Regions from separate parts of the Neobacillus sp. S1115 genome, predicted to be linked through region 1. Evidence: riboswitches for the same ligand, from Rfam matches in the RefSeq annotation. Region 1 holds a riboswitch; each other region holds the start of a gene.
The links. Region 1 has a riboswitch for lysine ahead of dapA (4-hydroxy-tetrahydrodipicolinate synthase). Riboswitches for the same ligand answer to the same signal wherever they lie in the genome.

Region 1 (4,505 bases):
TACAGCAGTAAAACAAAGGGTACAGGATTAGGTTCCATGGTCGCGGTGAAAACCATTCAGACAATGAACGGGAAGCTTGATATTGAGAGTATCTTAAATGTTGGAACGACCATTACCATCACATTACCTGCCTTTATAACAGAATATAAAATGGTTCAGATGGATAGCCATTTAAAGTTAGAAACTGAATTTTAACAAAAAAGAGCTTAAACGTTTAAGCTCTTTCTTATTATAATCCGATAAGTTTTAACGCGCTAAAAATGATGACCGCTGAGATGACCGTACGAAGGGGCTTTGTCGGTACTTTTGAAGATAAGGTACTCCCTACTAAAACGCCTGGGATCGACCCGATTAACAGGTTCCCTACAAGCATATAATTGACAGTTCCGGCATTCGCGTGAAGGAGTCCGGCAACAGTCACTAATAAAAAGGCATGGGCAATGTCGGTGCCAACCAGCTCAGATCCTTTCAAACGGTAGAGATATAGCATGGCAAGGGCAAATAATGATCCTGATCCTATTGAAGTCAGGCCGACGATAAAGCCGAAACCGGCACCGATTAAAATTGTTAATGTTCGTTTTTCCTCAATCGGCCTTAATTGCCAGCGGTTCGGCCTGATTTTATTATCAAAAAATGTCTTAATTAAAATGGCTGTGGCCACTAGAATAAGGACATAGCCAAGTCCATGTTTGATAATTTGTTCTTGATTGTGGAAATATTTTTCAAAGACCTGAAGGATGAGAATGGCTCCTGTTGCACTTGGGACACTTCCGATTGCAAGATACTTCATGAGTTTAAAGTTAATCGTTTTCTGTCTCCAATGCTGAATGACTCCAAACAGTTTGGTAATGGAGTTGTAAACTAGGTCCGTTCCCACCGCAATGGAAGGCTGAATTCCGACCATGATGAGCACCGGGGTTAACAACGCTGCCCCTCCAACCCCTGTTAGACCTACCAATAAACCAACTAATAATCCCATTAATGCAATTCCTATGCTCATGTTGGGGGCCTCCTTCTTTTGTGACTAATTCCGAGTAAATATATGTGAATTATAGAGTTTGAAGAAGGTTTTGTAAACACTTTTCTGAATTTATTAAAGAAATATTTTTGCAGTGAGGATAGGGGGGGAAGCAGAAATTAAAAAAAGCAGGACAAATCGAACGGGAGCCCGCTCGATTTGTCCTGCTTTCGGGTATTACTCTAAATAACTTCCAGTTCCCTATTTTGCAATAGGACATTCTGAAGTGTTCTGGTTTCCTCTTCGTTTAAAGGAATTAACGGCAAGCGCAGACCGCCGACGTTGACCCCTTTCATATTTAGGGCTGCTTTTACAGGTGCTGGGCTTGGTGCTGCAAATAAAGCTTTCATAATTGGCAGTAATTCACGGTGTGCAGCAGCAGCGCCTGCTAAATCCCCATTTTTAAAGCGTGACACCATATCCTGCATTTCATTCCCGATAATATGGGATGCAACGGAAATCACACCAACGCCGCCAATCGAAAGCACCGGCAAGGTCATTCCATCATCACCGCTGTATAAAGAAAAGTCATCAGCAGTTTGTTTAATAATTTCGGCCATGTCATCCAAGTGGCCGCTAGCTTCCTTAACCGCTACAATATTAGGAATCTGAGAAAGGCGGATGACCGTTTCAGCAGATATATTGACGACACTGCGCCCTGGAATATTATAAAGCATTACCGGAAGAGAAGTAGATTCAGCAATCGCTTTAAAATGCTGATACATGCCTTCCTGGGATGGTTTATTATAGTATGGGGCAACGAGCATGATGCCGTCTACACCGACTTCTTCTGCTAGCTTTGTTAGACTGATTGAGGCTCTTGTGTTGTTTGAGCCAGTCCCTGCAATAACGGGAACTCTCCCGTCCGCAACTTCAACCACAAATTTAAATAAAGCCACTTTTTCCTCAGTTGATAAGGTAGGGGACTCACCGGTTGTTCCACAAACCACCAACCCGTCAGTACCATTCGCTAATAAATAATTTACTAAATCTCTCGTCGCATTAAAATCAATTTCGCCATCCTGATCAAACGGAGTCACCATTGCTGTTAAAACTTGGCCAAAGTACATGAATTTCACCCTTTTAAAATTATTTTTAAAAAGAGGTAAGGCCAAACGCAAAAAGCAGCTGCGGGAAAGGCCCAACAGCTGCATCAGAAACGTTAATTTTACAAGTTCCCCTGCGTGAGATAGCCCTCCATATAGTTTCCTATATGACAATTCTGTATTTATTCAATAACAGAACCAGCTCCCGGAACAATGAGATCCTCAGAAGCTTCGGCAAATTCCCCTTTCCGCCACCGTCAACGGGTCTCATTACCCTTGGATGGTTTACTGATGGTCTTTGCGCCTCTATCCTCACTTCATAAGGTATGAAGTAAGAAGTATGTAATTAAAATTAATATAACAGAATATTCCTATTTGTTCAAGGGTTTTTGATAAAAAATACTAAAATCGTATATTTATTGATAGTTATATGGAAACTGGGTATCATCATATATAAGTAAAGGAAATCACTGGTAAACTTGACCGAAGGTAGCACCGATGCGATTTCTCCTCATAATCTTTTAAAATACGAGAGGAGTTTTTGGATGACATTAAGACCATATGTAGAGCAATTTCTAGCGGGAAATCCATTAGGAGAGCTCAACACAACGGAAGATCTAATCAATTATCGAGGGGCGGCATTGGCATTTCTGCCGCCGGAAAACGAAAGACCTCAGGTACAAGCCATTGAAAATCGTACAATCGATGGGTCTAAAGGGCAGGAAGTACCTATTCGTATCTATACGCTAGCCGGTGAAGGTCCGTTTCCGTTGTTCCTTTTTTTCCATGGCGGCGGATTTGTCGTTGGTGATGTAGATAGCTATGATGTGCTGGGCCGATTATTAACCATTCACACCGGTGCAAAAGTTATTTCGGTTGATTATCGATTAGCGCCTGAACATCCGTTCCCAGCCGCCCCTGAGGATTGTTATGCAGCGGTGAAATGGGCTGCTGAGCATGCGTCTGAGTTAAATGGCAATCCAAATAATATTATTGTCGGAGGCGACAGTGCCGGAGGAGCGTTATCGGCTGCGGTGACTTTAATGGCGCGAGACCTGCAGGGGCCAAAAATCGCTAAACAAATCTTAATGTATCCTGTTATCGATTTCCATCCATTAGATGGTTCCTCCATCTACCCATCCTATTCGAAAAATGCCGATGGGTTTGGGGTAACAAACACTCATATGAGACTTTTCTGGGTTTTATATCTTGAAAAAGAAGAGGACCGAAAGCATCCATATGCATCACCAATCAAAGCAGAGGATCTAAGCGGTCTGCCGCCGGCATTGGTTTTAACGGCGGAGTATGATGTGCTGCGAGATGAGGGGGAAATGTATGCAAAGCGGTTACGTGATACGGGCGTTCCAGTAACCGCTAAACGCTTTGAGGGTATGGTCCATGGTTTCCTGCAATTTTTTGCGGACCAGGATGAAGCTGTGGAGTCCTTTGATTTGATGAAGGAATTTGTTCATCAAAAAGCATCTGCAGCTTCCAAATAATGAGGTAGAGAGCAGGGGATTTACAGCCTTGCTCTTCTTTTTTGAGTTTTTTCCCAATTATCCTTAAAATGGAGTTAATGTTGAAGAGGTGAATTATTGTGAAAATCGAAAATATTTTAATTGTCAGCCCCATGTATCAGGAGCTTCGAGCATACATCCAAAATGCGGGCGTCCAAAAGAATTTCCGTTATATCCCCGAGGCTGAAGTGACTCAGGAGGATTTGAAATGGGCGGATGCACTTGTATCTTTTAATCTCAAATCGGATTACGATTACAGTCATTTAAAATGGGTGCACTCGCTCGGTGCGGGAGTTGACCGCTTTTTATATAAAAAGACCTGGGACGATAGTGTACTTTTAACAAGGACAGTTTGTACGTTTGGTCAAAGAATCGGAGAGTATTGTTTAAGCTACATATTAAGAGACTTACAATGTCACGAGGAGTTTCGGGAATTACAGCTGCAGAAAAAATGGCAGCAACGGACTCCGAAGCTATTAAATGAACTCAAAGTGATGGTCTATGGAACCGGTGAAATTGGGCAGGCTGTCGCCAAGCTTTTTTCTAGTTTCGGAGTGGAGGTTTACGGCGTCTCCCAAAGTGGAAAAGAAAAAGAGTATTTTAAAGAGGCTTTGGCTGTTGAATCTCATTTTACCATCCTAGGGGAAATGGATGTGATCATCAACACGATGCCGCTGACGGAAGAAACGGCTGGATTTTTTAATAGTCAAGTCTTTCAAAAAGTAACAAATGCCGGTTTTATTAATGTAGGGCGGGGAGCATCGGTGGATGAAGAATCATTGCTGCAAGCTTTGGAAGACGGGCAGGTCCGGTATGCTGTCTTGGATGTTTTTACACAGGAGCCGCTGCCGGAAAATCATCCATTATGGAAACATCCTGGCGTACTGATTACCCCTCATATTTCAGCGGTAACGACACCTGAAG
Region 2 (4,505 bases), 1.2 Mb from region 1:
TTCTTGAATTACCCAGGGCAATTTACGTTAACTGACAACTTCACCCAGCGCAACCCACTTTTTGATGACAAGGCTGACTACAGCAACCCTGGCCTCGTCGATGCCGGCCGTAATGTTCCAAACTACGGATTAAAATTCCGTGTAGTTGGGGAAAGCGCTGATGGCACAGTTGGAAAGGTATTAATCTTTAAATAAGAAAACAAACAAGGGTATCCTGCACTTTATTCGCAGGGACCCTTGTTCTTATTTTTGAAACCTTTTTATTAAAATAACTACCATGAAAATTGAACATAACCCTAAAATAATTTTCCCTTGCAAACTCCAATCCAAAACCTGCTTCACGGAGTACGCCTCTATTAATAGGGCAGGAATTTTCCCCGACGTGCTAGCGATGGAAAAATTAATAATCCCAACCTTGCTTCCAGCGCTAACAAGCGTCACCATTCCAGAAGGGATGAACGGAAAAATCCTAAGTGCGAATATCAGACAAAATGCTTCCATATCTTGCGTATTTTGCAATCTATCTAAAAATTTATTTTTTATCGCAATCTTGTTTTTTACCCTATTGATACCTTTTCTATATAAATAAAAACTAATTATGGCTCCAAAGGCCTCACCAAGAATCGAAATTAATAGACCTTGGTCAAATCCGAAGAAAGTGATGTTGGCCGCAGTTAGAAAAACGCTCGGAACAACCCCTAGGAAACTAATGATGATATTCAACAAGATACTTAGCCATATTGCAAATGTGCCGCTGTTTTCAAACCAAGCTAATATGTGCGCCTCCATCTGTTCCTCCAATCATATCGTTCCTTATAACATTCTTCCATTTTATAATTTACCGGCAAAAAAATATAGGGCGCCCCTTTTAGGACACCCAGTTTCATTATTTTAATAAATTTCGGATGACAAGATTGGTCAGATTCGGCACCACTTCAAGGGAATAGGACATCTCCATTCTTTCAAGCTTTTTATGGGCATCTAGTCCATAAGGGCCAATATTGATGACCGGCACATTTAAGTCGCGGATGTCTTGGTACTCCACGTAATGCTTTGTTCCCCAGCCAGGATTATTATTGGAAACAGCCTCTATTCCTTCTTCGTCATCACTTAGAGCTACAAAGCTCATATCTGAGATATACGGGAAGAAATTCCGCGTTACGATTGGATGTGGATAGGCTGGCTGAATCGATTCTACTGCCTGATTTAAAGCATCAATCAGGGCCTGTTCCTGTCCTGTCTTGCCGGACAACTCAATTCTTGGTGAATATAGTGATGAATAGAACAGGATAATGGCAGGGTTTTTGTCCTTCATCCAATTCCATGCCTCTTCTACGACCCTTGCCGCAAACATGCGTGTATCCAATTCCTTATGTTCCATTAAATTCTCTTTAAATTGATTCATATGCGTGATAAAGGTATCACCGTGCTCCATAACCAACTGTTGTTCCATTTCTTCATATGTGAACACTCTTGGCTGCCAAGGATGTTTGAAATATGGTTCGCCGCTTAAGCTGCTAAACTGCTTATATCTTTCATTAAAAGCATTCAAGGCATTTTCAAATGCAATCCGAGCCTGCTCTTTTAATTTTACCAGTACATCCTTTGGAGACCAGGAATGGATGAAGAAATTGTAGTATACATAGGCAGACAACGCGGTCTGAACGGTATAAGACGGTTTCAGGTCTGTTTGTTTTAAAGAAACAGGGGGAACCGTGATTTCACCTAAGGCCTCATTGCAAAGCTCGGGATTGTAATCAATCTGCTTCGTCAGCTCCGCCGCGATAAAGTTAGGATCAAGCCCTTCAAAGCAAGAGCCAACATGCGTTTCTGCACCAGTAATAAAAAAGGATGGCAGAAGCTTGCCTACTGTCCCCATATAGATATAGCGATTTTCATCTCCTGCAAAGCGCGGGGAGACGAAATCGGAATTGATCGCCGCAGCATAGTCAAAACCATGCTCCTGCTTCCAGCTTTTCAGAACCTTTAAGGCAGATAAAACTCCGTGAGAGCTGTCCTCTTCATCACATTCTGCCAAAAAGACGATATTTCCATCAAGCTCTTCCGGATGGTCAGAATAGTATTTTAATAGATAGAGATGGCTGGCCACTCCGCTTTTCATATCAAGTACGCCTCTCCCAAACAGCCAGTCACCCGATTCTAAATGTTCTTTCGCTGAAGCCGGCAGTTCCTCCCTCTTTAACGCAGCCATTAGTTGATCCGGAAAACACGCATGTTCTTTTAGATGATTAAAATCATCAATTCCAACCGTGTCCATATGTCCCATCAAAATGACTGTACGGCGGCTATTCCCTTTTGTACCTTTGACAAATGCCAATACATTATATCTTTCATGTTCATCTTGTATGGTTTGAGACATCGTCATGTGAGAAGGATTTTTTGAAAAATAAGGAAAAGCAGAAATAAATTTATATAAATATTGGGCAATTGTTTTTTCACCCTTTGTATTCACAATACTTTCGATATTCACGAGCTGGTTCGTGAATGCCAATACATCCTCACGGCATTGCAGCATCATTCTGACCCCTTTTTTATAAGATTAGTATTGTAGAAAAATGTATACCAATTAACAAATTTTCGTCAAGTCTTTTCAAATGGGGAAATATTCTAGTGAATTTATACTTGATTATGTATAAATATTTACTTATACTAATTATTGCGAAAAGAATATTAATTCCTCATCTTTAAGCTTTTGAGATGAGGTAGAGGTCGCGGTTTATATAAGTATCCTATTGGAGATTCAGTGAAATCTATGAAAATAGGAAAAAGGATAAATCGCCGAAGCATCTGAAATCACTGTTTTCAGAGGGCTGGGGCTGCACTCGAAATGGGGCAGAACTGTCACAATTCCTTTAAGAATTGTGGAGAACTATCTAATTCAAAGCTTTTAATGAGGGTGTCAGGCACCGTCACATGGACGGTGCTTTTTATATTAAAAAGGGGGAAGCATCATGAGAAAACTTATGATATTAGTAGTTTCTGCATTACTGGTGATTTTAGCAGCATGCGGTTCGAAAGACACAGCTAAAACAAACCAGGCAAAGGGTGAAGATTTAGGTCTAATTAAACAGGGTACACTGTCGTTTGCGATGAGCGGGCAATATCCGCCATTAAACTTTAAGAAAGATGACAAATTAACTGGTTTTGACGTAGAGATTGGAAATGAGATTGCTAAAAGAATTGGTGTAAAAGCAAATCCTGTGACTAATCAATGGGAAACGATCATCCAAGGTTTAAAAGCTAAAAAATACGATGCGATTATCGGAAGTATGACAGCAACACCTGAACGTGATAAGCAAGTAGACTTCACAAACCCATATTATTTATCCGGCGCCCAAATCTTTGTGGCTGAGAACAACAGTAATATTACTTCAAAAGATGATTTAAAGGGAAAAACAATCGGTGTAATCCAGGCTAGCACTTGGAAAGATATGGCCCTGGAACTATCCGATCAAGTAAAAGGATATCCATCTGATGTTAACGCTCTTCAAGACTTAGCAATTGGCCGTTTAGATGCCGTTATTACTGATAAAATCGTCGGTTTGAATGCGAAAAACGAAAAAGGTTTAAAAATAAAGCCGATTGGCAACCTGCTAAATGAGGACCGCGTTAGTGTTGCGGTTGCAGAAGGTAACAAAGAGCTTGCTGATAAAATCAACAAAGCCATTGACGACATGCAGAAGGATGGCACTTACGAAAAAATCAGCAAAAAATGGTTCAACGAAAACTTACTTGAAAAGTAAGCACCCGCACATCTTTAAGACGCAAAATAGGAAAATTGGATAACGTAAGCTCCATGCTTGGGGCTTACGTTTTTTCAAAGGAGGTTGAAATGAAATCATGACTTTTTGGCAAAACATTATCGGCATCCTGAATGAGCATGGTATGGCCTTCTTGAAAGCCTCATGGATGACGATTTCCATTACAATTATTTCTCTGCTATTTGCATTAATCATTGGAATCATCTTTGCCAGTTTTAAAATCTCTTCTATCAAATTTCTTAATTGGATTTCTGATATTTATATTGGGCTTATCCGCGGGACTCCGTTAATCGTTCAAATTATGTTCCTATATTATGGAATCGCGAATTTTCTAACCCTTGACAGCTTTACTGCCGGGGCGCTTGCGTTAAGCATTCATACCGGTGCGTATATAGCGGAAATTTTCAGGGGGGCTGTCCAATCGATTGACCGCGGGCAAATGGAAGCTGCAAGATCGCTAGGGATGTCCTACCCGCTTGCAATGCGCAGAATTATTTTTCCACAGGCCTTCAAACGAGCCATCCCGCCGCTAGGGAATCAGTTCATTATCAGCTTAAAAGATTCTTCCCTGGTTGCCTATATTTCTGTAACAGACTTATTTAACACTGCCCTTACCGTCCAAGGGGAAAACTATATGCCATTTGAAACCTACTTTGTTGTCGGACTTTATTATTTGATTATCGTGTTAATTTTCACGTGGTTCACAAACCGATTGGAGAAAAG
Region 3 (4,505 bases), 770 kb from region 1:
GATGAAAATCCACAGACAGCTTCAAATTTTGGAGTAATGAGCATTCCAACTTTACTAGTGTTGAAAAACGGTGAAGTTGTTGATAAAACTGTCGGCTTCCAACCAAAAGAAGCTTTAGCTGGCTTACTTCAAAAGCATCTATAAGCCCTCAATTAAAATAACCTTAACCGGTACATCGGTTAAGGTTTTCTTTTTTCTAAAGACTCCCTCTTTAATTTACTGGCAGATTGATTTAAAATTTGAAGAGAAACTCTAAGTGGAGAGGAGCGGCCGGAATGAATGAAACCATTAAACAAAAGTTAACACTGCTGCCGGACCAGCCCGGCTGCTACTTGATGAAGGATCGTCAAGGATCAATTATCTACGTTGGTAAGGCGAAGGTATTAAAGAACCGTGTCCGGTCTTATTTTACCGGTTCACATGATGGGAAAACCCTTCGCTTAGTAAACGAGATTGAAGACTTTGAGTATATCGTGACCTCATCCAATATCGAAGCACTTCTGCTTGAATTAAATTTAATAAAAAAATATGACCCGAAATATAATGTTATGCTTAGGGATGATAAGACTTATCCATTTATTAAGCTGACTGCGGAAAGACACCCAAAGCTAATTATTACAAGAAAAGTAAAAAAGGATAAAGGTAAGTATTTTGGGCCATATCCCAACGTAGGGGCGGCCAACGAAACAAAGAAACTGCTTGACCGGATTTACCCGCTCCGCAAATGTTCTACGCTTCCTGACCGAGTTTGCCTCTATTATCACTTGGGGCAGTGCCTGGCGCCTTGCGTAAATGAGGTATCTGAAGAACAGTATAAACAAATGACCGATGAAATTACCCGCTTTTTAAATGGCGGTTATAAGGAAATAAAAAAGGACCTGACAGAAAAAATGCAGGCTGCCGCGGAAGAGCTTGATTTTGAAAGAGCAAAGGAATTCCGTGACAAAATCATTCATATTGAAACGATCATGGAAAAACAAAAGATCACGATGACTGATTTTACTGACCGTGATGTATTCGGCTATGCCGTTGATAAAGGCTGGATGTGTGTTCAAGTATTTTTTGTGCGGCAAGGGAAGCTGATTGAACGAGACGTTTCGATGTTCCCTATCTATAATGAGCCGGAAGAAGAAATCCTTACCTTCCTCGGCCAATTTTATCAAAAGACGAACCATTTTAAACCGAAGGAAATTCTCATCCAGGACGATGTGGATTTGCAGATGGCTGAGCAGTTATTGGAAGTAAAAGTCATTAAGCCGCAGCGGGGCCAGAAAAAGGACCTTGTCAAAATGGCAATTAAAAATGCGAAAATCGCCTTGAATGAAAAGTTCTCTCTTATTGAAAAAGATGAGGAAAGAACGATCAAAGCCGTTGAAAATCTCGGAGAAATGCTTGGCATTTATACTCCCCACCGGATAGAAGCCTTTGATAACTCTAACATTCAAGGAACAGACCCAGTTTCAGCGATGATTGTTTTTACAGATGGCAAAGCAAACAAGCGGGAATACCGGAAATATAAAATTAAGTCTGTTGAAGGCCCGGATGATTATGAATCGATGAGAGAGGTAACGAGGCGAAGATACTCGAGGGCTCTAAAGGAAGAGCTTCCACTGCCTGACTTGATCATCATTGACGGTGGAAAGGGACATGTGGAAGCTGTCCGCGATGTACTAGAAAATGAATTGGGGCTGGACATTCCTCTTGCTGGACTGGTCAAGGATGAGAAGCACCGCACATCACAGCTTATGTATGGGAATCCATTAGAAATTGTAGCGCTTGCCCGGAATAGCCAGGAATTTTATTTACTCCAGCGAATCCAGGATGAAGTTCACCGCTTTGCGATTACCTTCCACCGGCAGACACGCGGTAAAACTGCATTCCAATCCTTACTTGACGACATTCCTGGGATTGGCGAAAAACGGAAGAAGCAGCTATTAAAGGAATTTGGCTCCGTTAAGAAAATGAAAGAGGCAACTCTTGAGGAATTTAGAGGGATTGGAATTCCCCAAAATGTGGCAGAAGAATTAATAAAAAAACTTCAGTCACAATAATTGTCACTCTAATATTACTATGCTATAATGAATAAAAATTTAATAGACTATCACTTTTATAAGTAAAGTGAAGGTAGAGGTGCGAGCTTCAAGAGTAAAGGCCTGGAGAAGGATGAGCTTCAACGATAGGCTTTGAAAGGGAATGTTCGCCGAAGTAGGGAAACTCTCATTATTTTCTCCGCTGGTTCGTCATTGAAAAAATGCCGGATTGTCAAGACCGTTGTCTTGGAGCGCTATCTTTCATTGTCTACTAACGCGAAAATGTTAATTTTGTGTTTTCAAAGCAATGGGATATGCTCCCATTGCTTTTTATTTTTTTACAAGAATGACTGAGAGAAGGGGAAGACATGGGTTTAATAGTACAGAAATTTGGCGGGACCTCCGTTGGCAGCATTGAAAAAATTCTAAATGTCGCAGAATGTGTGCGGGGGGAAAAGGAACGTGGAAACCAAGTAGTGGTCGTTGTTTCGGCGATGGGAAAATCGACGGACCAGCTTGTTAATATGGCAAAGGAAATATCCGAGCAGCCGAATAAGCGGGAAATGGATATGCTGCTCTCAACAGGTGAGCAAGTAACGATCGCATTGCTTTCAATGGCCTTAAACCAAAAAGGGCTGGAGGCTGTTTCCTTTACAGGCTGGCAGGCTGGAATTATGACAGAGCCTGTTCACGGCAATGCAAGGATTTCGAAAATAAACACTGATGCTGTTCAAAACCAGCTTGATGCTGGAAAAGTCGTCATTGTGGCCGGATTCCAAGGGGTTACTGAAGACGGGGAAATCACTACGCTCGGACGCGGGGGTTCCGATACAACTGCCGTTGCGTTGGCGGCTGCGTTAAATGCGGATAAATGTGATATTTATACCGATGTAACCGGGGTATTTACAACGGATCCCCGTTATGTCAAGAATGCTCGGAAATTATTATCAGTATCGTATGATGAAATGCTTGAACTGGCCAATCTGGGTGCGGGAGTTCTACATCCAAGAGCGGTCGAGTTTGCAAAAAATTATAATGTAAGGCTTGAGGTCCGCTCTAGCATGGAAAAGGTTGAAGGAACTGTAATTGAGGGGGAAGCAACGATGGAACAAAATTTAGTCGTACGCGGAGTCGCGTTTGAAGATGGAATTACACGGGTTACTGTTTTAGGGCTTAGAAATTCATTAACAAGCTTATCAACTATTTTTACGACATTGGCCAAAAATCACATTAACGTGGATATTATTATTCAAAGCACAACAGAAGAGGGAGCAGCCAATCTCTCCTTTTCCATCCATACCGATGATTGGATCCCAACCTTAAATGTGCTCGAAAACAATAAAGAAACACTTGCCTATGACCAGCTTGATGCTGAGAATAAACTGGCAAAGGTATCAATTGTTGGATCCGGAATGATTTCTAATCCTGGTGTGGCTGCGAAAATGTTTGAGGTTCTTGCGAACAGCAATATTCCTGTAAAGATGGTCAGCACCTCAGAAATCAAAGTATCGGCTGTAGTAGAAGAAAAAAATATGCTGAATGCAGTAGAAGCCCTGCACGAGGCATTTGAACTTGGGCAAAATTAAATGAAAACTCGCCGATTGGCGAGTCCGGCTGGAAGGTTCATGAGGCGTAGTTGAATTTATGCGTTAAGAAAAGGGGGGCTTTGCCCCCCTTTCTTTTAGTCTTTATCCCATTTGACTGTGAAGCAAACTTTGTTCGATTTTTTGACCGGGTGTTCGAAGGTTTCCGCAATAGCCCCTTTTTGGACTTCGATTTGCTGAGCAAGGAAGCCTGCTTCAAGTTGAAAGAAGTTTTCCGCTTTTGATTTAACACGCGATACAATCATTGGACTTGCCAACTCGAGTTCCAGCTCATTTTTTGCTTCCTTCTTAATTTCTAACTCACCCCATGAAGCTTTTGCAAAAAAATCTATCAGGCTTTCGTAGCTTTCCAAAGGATATTTTCGAGCGAGACGTTTCCCTGCCCAGTAAAGAATTTCAGGAGTGTCCTTGCCGAAAATCTCAGGGAGAAGAACTTCTCTAATTAATTCATAGCCAAATATAGAGACTGTCCTTGGTTCAGGCGTTTGTAGATCTTGGTCCATTACTGCACTATCTTTCATTTACTTCCCCTCTTTCTATCATTCTATTATATACAAATCGAGTTCTGTTTCAGTACAGTTTTCTAATAATGTAAAGAAGTCGCAAAGAAATTTATTATTTTACAATATATGTTCTTATTTCTTATCATAATTATCGTTTCCGATATAGGAAAAAAATTCTCCCGTAAGATGTTGGTAATTACAAGCAAAAATAAAGCGCTTACAAAATGATAACATGCTGAAATTCATATCTATCATAATATCAATATATTATAAAAATTTTAGTTTTCAACGCTTTTTTATGTATCCGTTTCCTTGACGCTCTATGATGTTGGGAGTAAAATGGACATGTCACATAATTGTCACAGTGA
Region 4 (4,505 bases), 130 kb from region 1:
GGTTTTCCCCTTTAACTCTTGTCAGCTTTGAATAGTTCAATACTTTAAAGTATAACAGATGTCTGAATAATTTGTTAATACTGAAATTCCCTTAAAATAAAATACATATTCTAAAAATGTTGGAAATAAATTTAAAATTGTCATTCAAATAACGAAACCTCTGTTCCTCAAATTCGTACATAAGAATGGCAAATATTATAAGTAGAAAGAGGTTGACACTATGTTTGGAAAAGTGGCTGCAGATTTGTTGGGATTAAGTGATGTAGGGTCGGTGATTAAGCCTTCCGATTATGATAAAGTGGATGCCGATGATTACGTGATGCATGAGGATAATGAAAAGATTTATTTCTTAATTAAATCAAAATCTGATGAGTATTGCTTTACAAACAATGCTCTCATCCATCTTGATGGTACTAGTGCTACAAGCAAAAAGCGGATGCTTCATCGGTACAGCTATGCCACAAGTAAAATATCAGATGTTATGTTGGAAACGGCTGGTACAGTCGACCTAGACGTGGAAATCAAATTCAAAATCGGCTCTCAGCCTTTCTCCGTTGACATTCATAAAAAGTATATCGAAGAAGTCAAAGATTTATACAAGGCACTTATAAAAATTTCCGAGATTACTCATGAAAATGATATTTCCCTTCAGTTTGCCAAGCAAAGTCTCGATGTCGCTTCCACAACATTAGGGCGCGTCTCCACTTCTGACAACAATTTGGTTGTTCAATTTAAAATGTTGAATCAGGCTGCATTCCAGTGGCTCGAGGAAAGTAAAAAACAATATTGTGTCAAAGATTTTGGCTTTGTTTTTGAAAAATATATAAACAATTAAAAATACAAAGTAGTGGCCGTCACCTAAAGGGAACTAAACTCCCATGGTATTGAGACGGCCTATTTTTTTAAAAACATTAATGCGGGCTAGGCCGATGGAACAACCCCATTACTTCTATCGTTTCTGTAATATTCACAAAAGCTGTCGGATCGACTTCAGAAATAAGAGATTTTACCTCGTTTAACTCATATCTTGAAATGACCGAGATTAAAATCTTTCGGCTGCCATTTGTATATCCTCCAACCCCATCCATAATGGTGAGTCCACGGTATAAGTTGGCCACCAAATGATTTCTCATTTCTTCTCCCTTTTCTGTTATTATCATTAAAGTTAATTTGACATGGTCCGTATAAATAGCGTCAACCACTTTTCCTGTAACAAAAATCGAAACCAACGTATTGAGGGCCGCATCCCAATTGAATAAAAATCCGCTAATTACAATGACAACCGCGTTCATTCCGGAGAGTAGCACCCCGATTGGGAAGTCTTTCTTCCGGGAAACAATCATTCCGATGATATCAAATCCACCCGTTGAACCCGAGCTTCGAAATACGATTCCAACCCCTAGACCGGTCAAAGCTCCGCCAAATATTGATGAGAGGATGGTATCTTTCGCGACTGGAAATACTGGTACTAAATAAAGGCCTAAAGAAATAACGAACACTGAAAAGATTGAATTAAAGATAAATCTTTTTCCCAGCATTTTATAGCCAATGATTAAAAGGGGAAGGTTCAACAAAAGATTAGCCACTCCTGTGTTTATGGGGGTAATCATTCCTATTATCATCGAAATTCCGCTCATCCCGCTACTTAAAACCTCGTGAGGGATGAGGAAAAGATTGAATGCAGCTACAATTACAAAAGAGCCGATCATAATTCCAACCATCTGCATGAATATTTCTCCTGTCTTTCCACTATTTATTTTAAAAAAATGATAACGATTCATAGCTAGGATGTAAACTAATTAATATATTTAAAAAACAATTAATTATCTGGAAATAGCACCCAAAGAATAAGTTGAATAATTATAAAGGCATATTACATTAATATTCACCTTACAAAAAGCCCTAATCCCTCGTTTCCAATATATAATATTGACAAATTTATTAAAACGTATATACTCTAGTAATATATCATTTTTAATATTAAATCCTCATCAAAACCGATGAGGTAGAGGTCGCGGTTTTTATCAGTAAAATGGACGAGACGCAGAGATGTTTTTGACTCCGTTTGAAAGGAAAAGCTGCCGAAGTGTGTTTTTCTCTCTGGAGAAACATGCTGGGGCTGTCTCCGAACAGGAACAGAACTGTCACGTTTAGCCTTACCAGCTTTACGTGTTGAGCTATCTTTCGGAAGGTATGATGCGGGGTATATACAAATGCCGTCGAATCTGCTTCGAGGGTATTTTTTATTCCAAACTCCTTCCAATAAAAAAATTTAAAGGAGTCATAAACATGCAAACAGCGCAGGTAAGAAAAGACGAAATATACACTAGGCCCACGGGTCCAAAAAATGATAAAAATGAATTAAGACGGAGCTTAAAGTCCCGCCATCTTACGATGATTTCTCTTGGTGGAACCATCGGGACCGGATTATTTCTTGCCAGCGGCGGAGCTATCCATAGTGCGGGACCTGGCGGAGCGATTCTTTCATATCTTGTTATCGGCATTATGGTTTATTTCTTAATGCAAAGTTTAGCTGAAATGGGTGCCTACATGCCGGTTGCAGGAAGCTTTAGTACCTATGCTACGAAATTCGTGGATCCATCCCTTGGTTTTGCCCTAGGCTGGAACTATTGGTACAACTGGGCCATTACGATTGCAGCAGAACTTTCTGCTGTAACAATGATTATGAAATTTTGGTTTCCAGATTCTCCTTCACTATTGTGGAGCAGCCTCTTTTTAGTTATCATGTTCTTGTTAAATTATCTTTCTGTTAAGGGATTTGGCGAGGCGGAGTATTGGTTCTCATTAATTAAAGTTATAACTGTTGTGATCTTTATCATTGCTGGTACATTAATGATTTTTGGAATTATGGGAAATGAAGCAATCGGCTTTAAAAACTTTACAGTTGGAGATGCACCATTCCATGGCGGCTTCATGGCCATGCTTGGAATCTTTATGGCAGCTGGATTTTCCTTCCAAGGAACTGAACTTTTAGGTGTTGCAGCGGGTGAAACAGATAACCCAGAAAAATCAATCCCACGTGCAGTAAAGCAAGTTTTTTGGCGAATTCTTTTATTCTATGTGTTAGCTATTCTTGTTATCGGTCTTATTATTCCTTATACAAATGAAAACCTTGCTAATGGAGATGTTGCTGTAAGTCCATTTACGCTTGTTTTCCAAAAAGCCGGAATCGCATTTGCTGCTTCTGTCATGAATGCAGTCATTTTAACAGCTGTTTTATCAGCAGGTAATTCAGGAATGTATGCATCGACTCGGATGCTTTGGGATTTGGCACGTCAAGGAAAAGCACCGAAATTCCTTGGTAAATTGAACAAAAATGGTGTGCCAGTTAATGCTTTAATTGTAACAGCATTAGTCGGAACACTTGCTTTTCTGGCATCCCTTTTTGGCGATGGTACAGTTTATGTATGGCTTTTAAATGCTTCAGGTATGTCCGGCTTTATCGCGTGGTTAGGAATTGCGATTTGTCATTATCGCTTCCGCAGAGCTTATGTGGCACAAGGCAAAGATCTAAACTTATTGCCATATAAATCAAAGTTGTTCCCATTTGGCCCAATCTTTGCTTTTGTTGTTTGCGCCATTGTCGTAATTGGGCAAAACTATTCAGCATTTATGGGCGACCATATTGATTGGAACGGTGTATTAGTATCCTATATCGGTCTGCCATTATTCCTTATCCTTTGGTTAGGCTATAAATTCACAAAGAAAACAAAGGTAATTCCTTTGAAGAAGTGTGATTTAAATAATTAAAATAAAAGAGGCTGTCCCAAAAGTGTAACTTTTAGGGGGCAGCTCTTTTTTTATGTAAGGCTCTTTTAAATATGTCTGTTGATTTCCGCTCCAGGCGCTTCGCTTTCCGCGGGCTTGTCGGGAAGCCTCCTCGTCGCTAAAGCTCCTGCGGGGTCTCCCCTGCCCCGTACTCCCGCAGGAGTCTTCGCGCCTTCCGCTCCAATCAACAGGTTCTTCAATATGGAGCATTAACTCACAATAAATAATAAAATTAGTGGATTTCAAGGTTTAATTTATCCTTTTTATAGTAAGAAAAATGGACGCACAACTAATCCTCTTATTTTTTTAAGTCCCTCGTAAATCCATGAGGGACAAAATCAAAGGAATCTTAGAAAGAATGTTCTTCATAAGGCAAATGAAGGACTTTATCGAAGGAGTCCAATATGAAAATGTCCCTCATAGAACTGATGAAGGACAAAGTCGAAGGAATCCAAAATAGAAATGTCCTCATTAAGCTAATTAAGAACAATGATGCGGATTGAATTGAATAGACTATCCATACTGCAGCATGCCAAAAATATAAAAAGGATTGCAACACACTTTGCAAGGTTGGAAAAAGTGTTTGCAATTCTTTAGTGTGATTTGCCTCCCTGTTGATTGGAGCGGAGGGCACTCGACTCCTGCGGGAAATAGAGGTCACTGGAGACCCCGCAGGCGCAAATGCGCCGAGGAGGTTCCAGGACCTCCCCGCGGAA

Region 2: another riboswitch for lysine. It lies ahead of ACZ5B7_RS26225 (ABC transporter substrate-binding protein); the one in region 1 lies ahead of dapA (4-hydroxy-tetrahydrodipicolinate synthase).
Region 3: another riboswitch for lysine. It lies ahead of ACZ5B7_RS23780 (aspartate kinase); the one in region 1 lies ahead of dapA (4-hydroxy-tetrahydrodipicolinate synthase).
Region 4: another riboswitch for lysine. It lies ahead of ACZ5B7_RS20440 (amino acid permease); the one in region 1 lies ahead of dapA (4-hydroxy-tetrahydrodipicolinate synthase).

What each region holds. Positions count from the first base shown of each region.
Region 1 covers NZ_AP038275.1:4,083,300-4,087,804, reverse strand. Annotated here, with positions in the region: gene ACZ5B7_RS19775 (LytS/YhcK type 5TM receptor domain-containing protein) at 1-195, shown strand, start outside; gene ACZ5B7_RS19770 (sulfite exporter TauE/SafE family protein) at 230-1,000, opposite strand; gene dapA (4-hydroxy-tetrahydrodipicolinate synthase) at 1,201-2,088, opposite strand; lysine riboswitch at 2,201-2,381, opposite strand; gene ACZ5B7_RS19760 (alpha/beta hydrolase) at 2,610-3,563, shown strand; gene ACZ5B7_RS19755 (D-2-hydroxyacid dehydrogenase) at 3,662-4,505, shown strand, end outside.
Region 2 covers NZ_AP038275.1:5,322,796-5,327,300, forward strand. Annotated here, with positions in the region: gene ACZ5B7_RS26210 (immune inhibitor A domain-containing protein) at 1-195, shown strand, start outside; gene ACZ5B7_RS26215 (TVP38/TMEM64 family protein) at 244-789, opposite strand; gene ACZ5B7_RS26220 (M20/M25/M40 family metallo-hydrolase) at 887-2,536, opposite strand; lysine riboswitch at 2,717-2,901, shown strand; gene ACZ5B7_RS26225 (ABC transporter substrate-binding protein) at 2,970-3,764, shown strand; gene ACZ5B7_RS26230 (amino acid ABC transporter permease) at 3,862-4,505, shown strand, end outside.
Region 3 covers NZ_AP038275.1:4,853,635-4,858,139, reverse strand. Annotated here, with positions in the region: gene trxA (thioredoxin) at 1-144, shown strand, start outside; gene uvrC (excinuclease ABC subunit UvrC) at 276-2,051, shown strand; lysine riboswitch at 2,118-2,295, shown strand; gene ACZ5B7_RS23780 (aspartate kinase) at 2,399-3,616, shown strand; gene ACZ5B7_RS23775 (YslB family protein) at 3,712-4,155, opposite strand.
Region 4 covers NZ_AP038275.1:4,216,273-4,220,777, forward strand. Annotated here, with positions in the region: gene ACZ5B7_RS20430 (PH domain-containing protein) at 221-835, shown strand; gene ACZ5B7_RS20435 (YitT family protein) at 912-1,727, opposite strand; lysine riboswitch at 1,999-2,188, shown strand; gene ACZ5B7_RS20440 (amino acid permease) at 2,290-3,771, shown strand.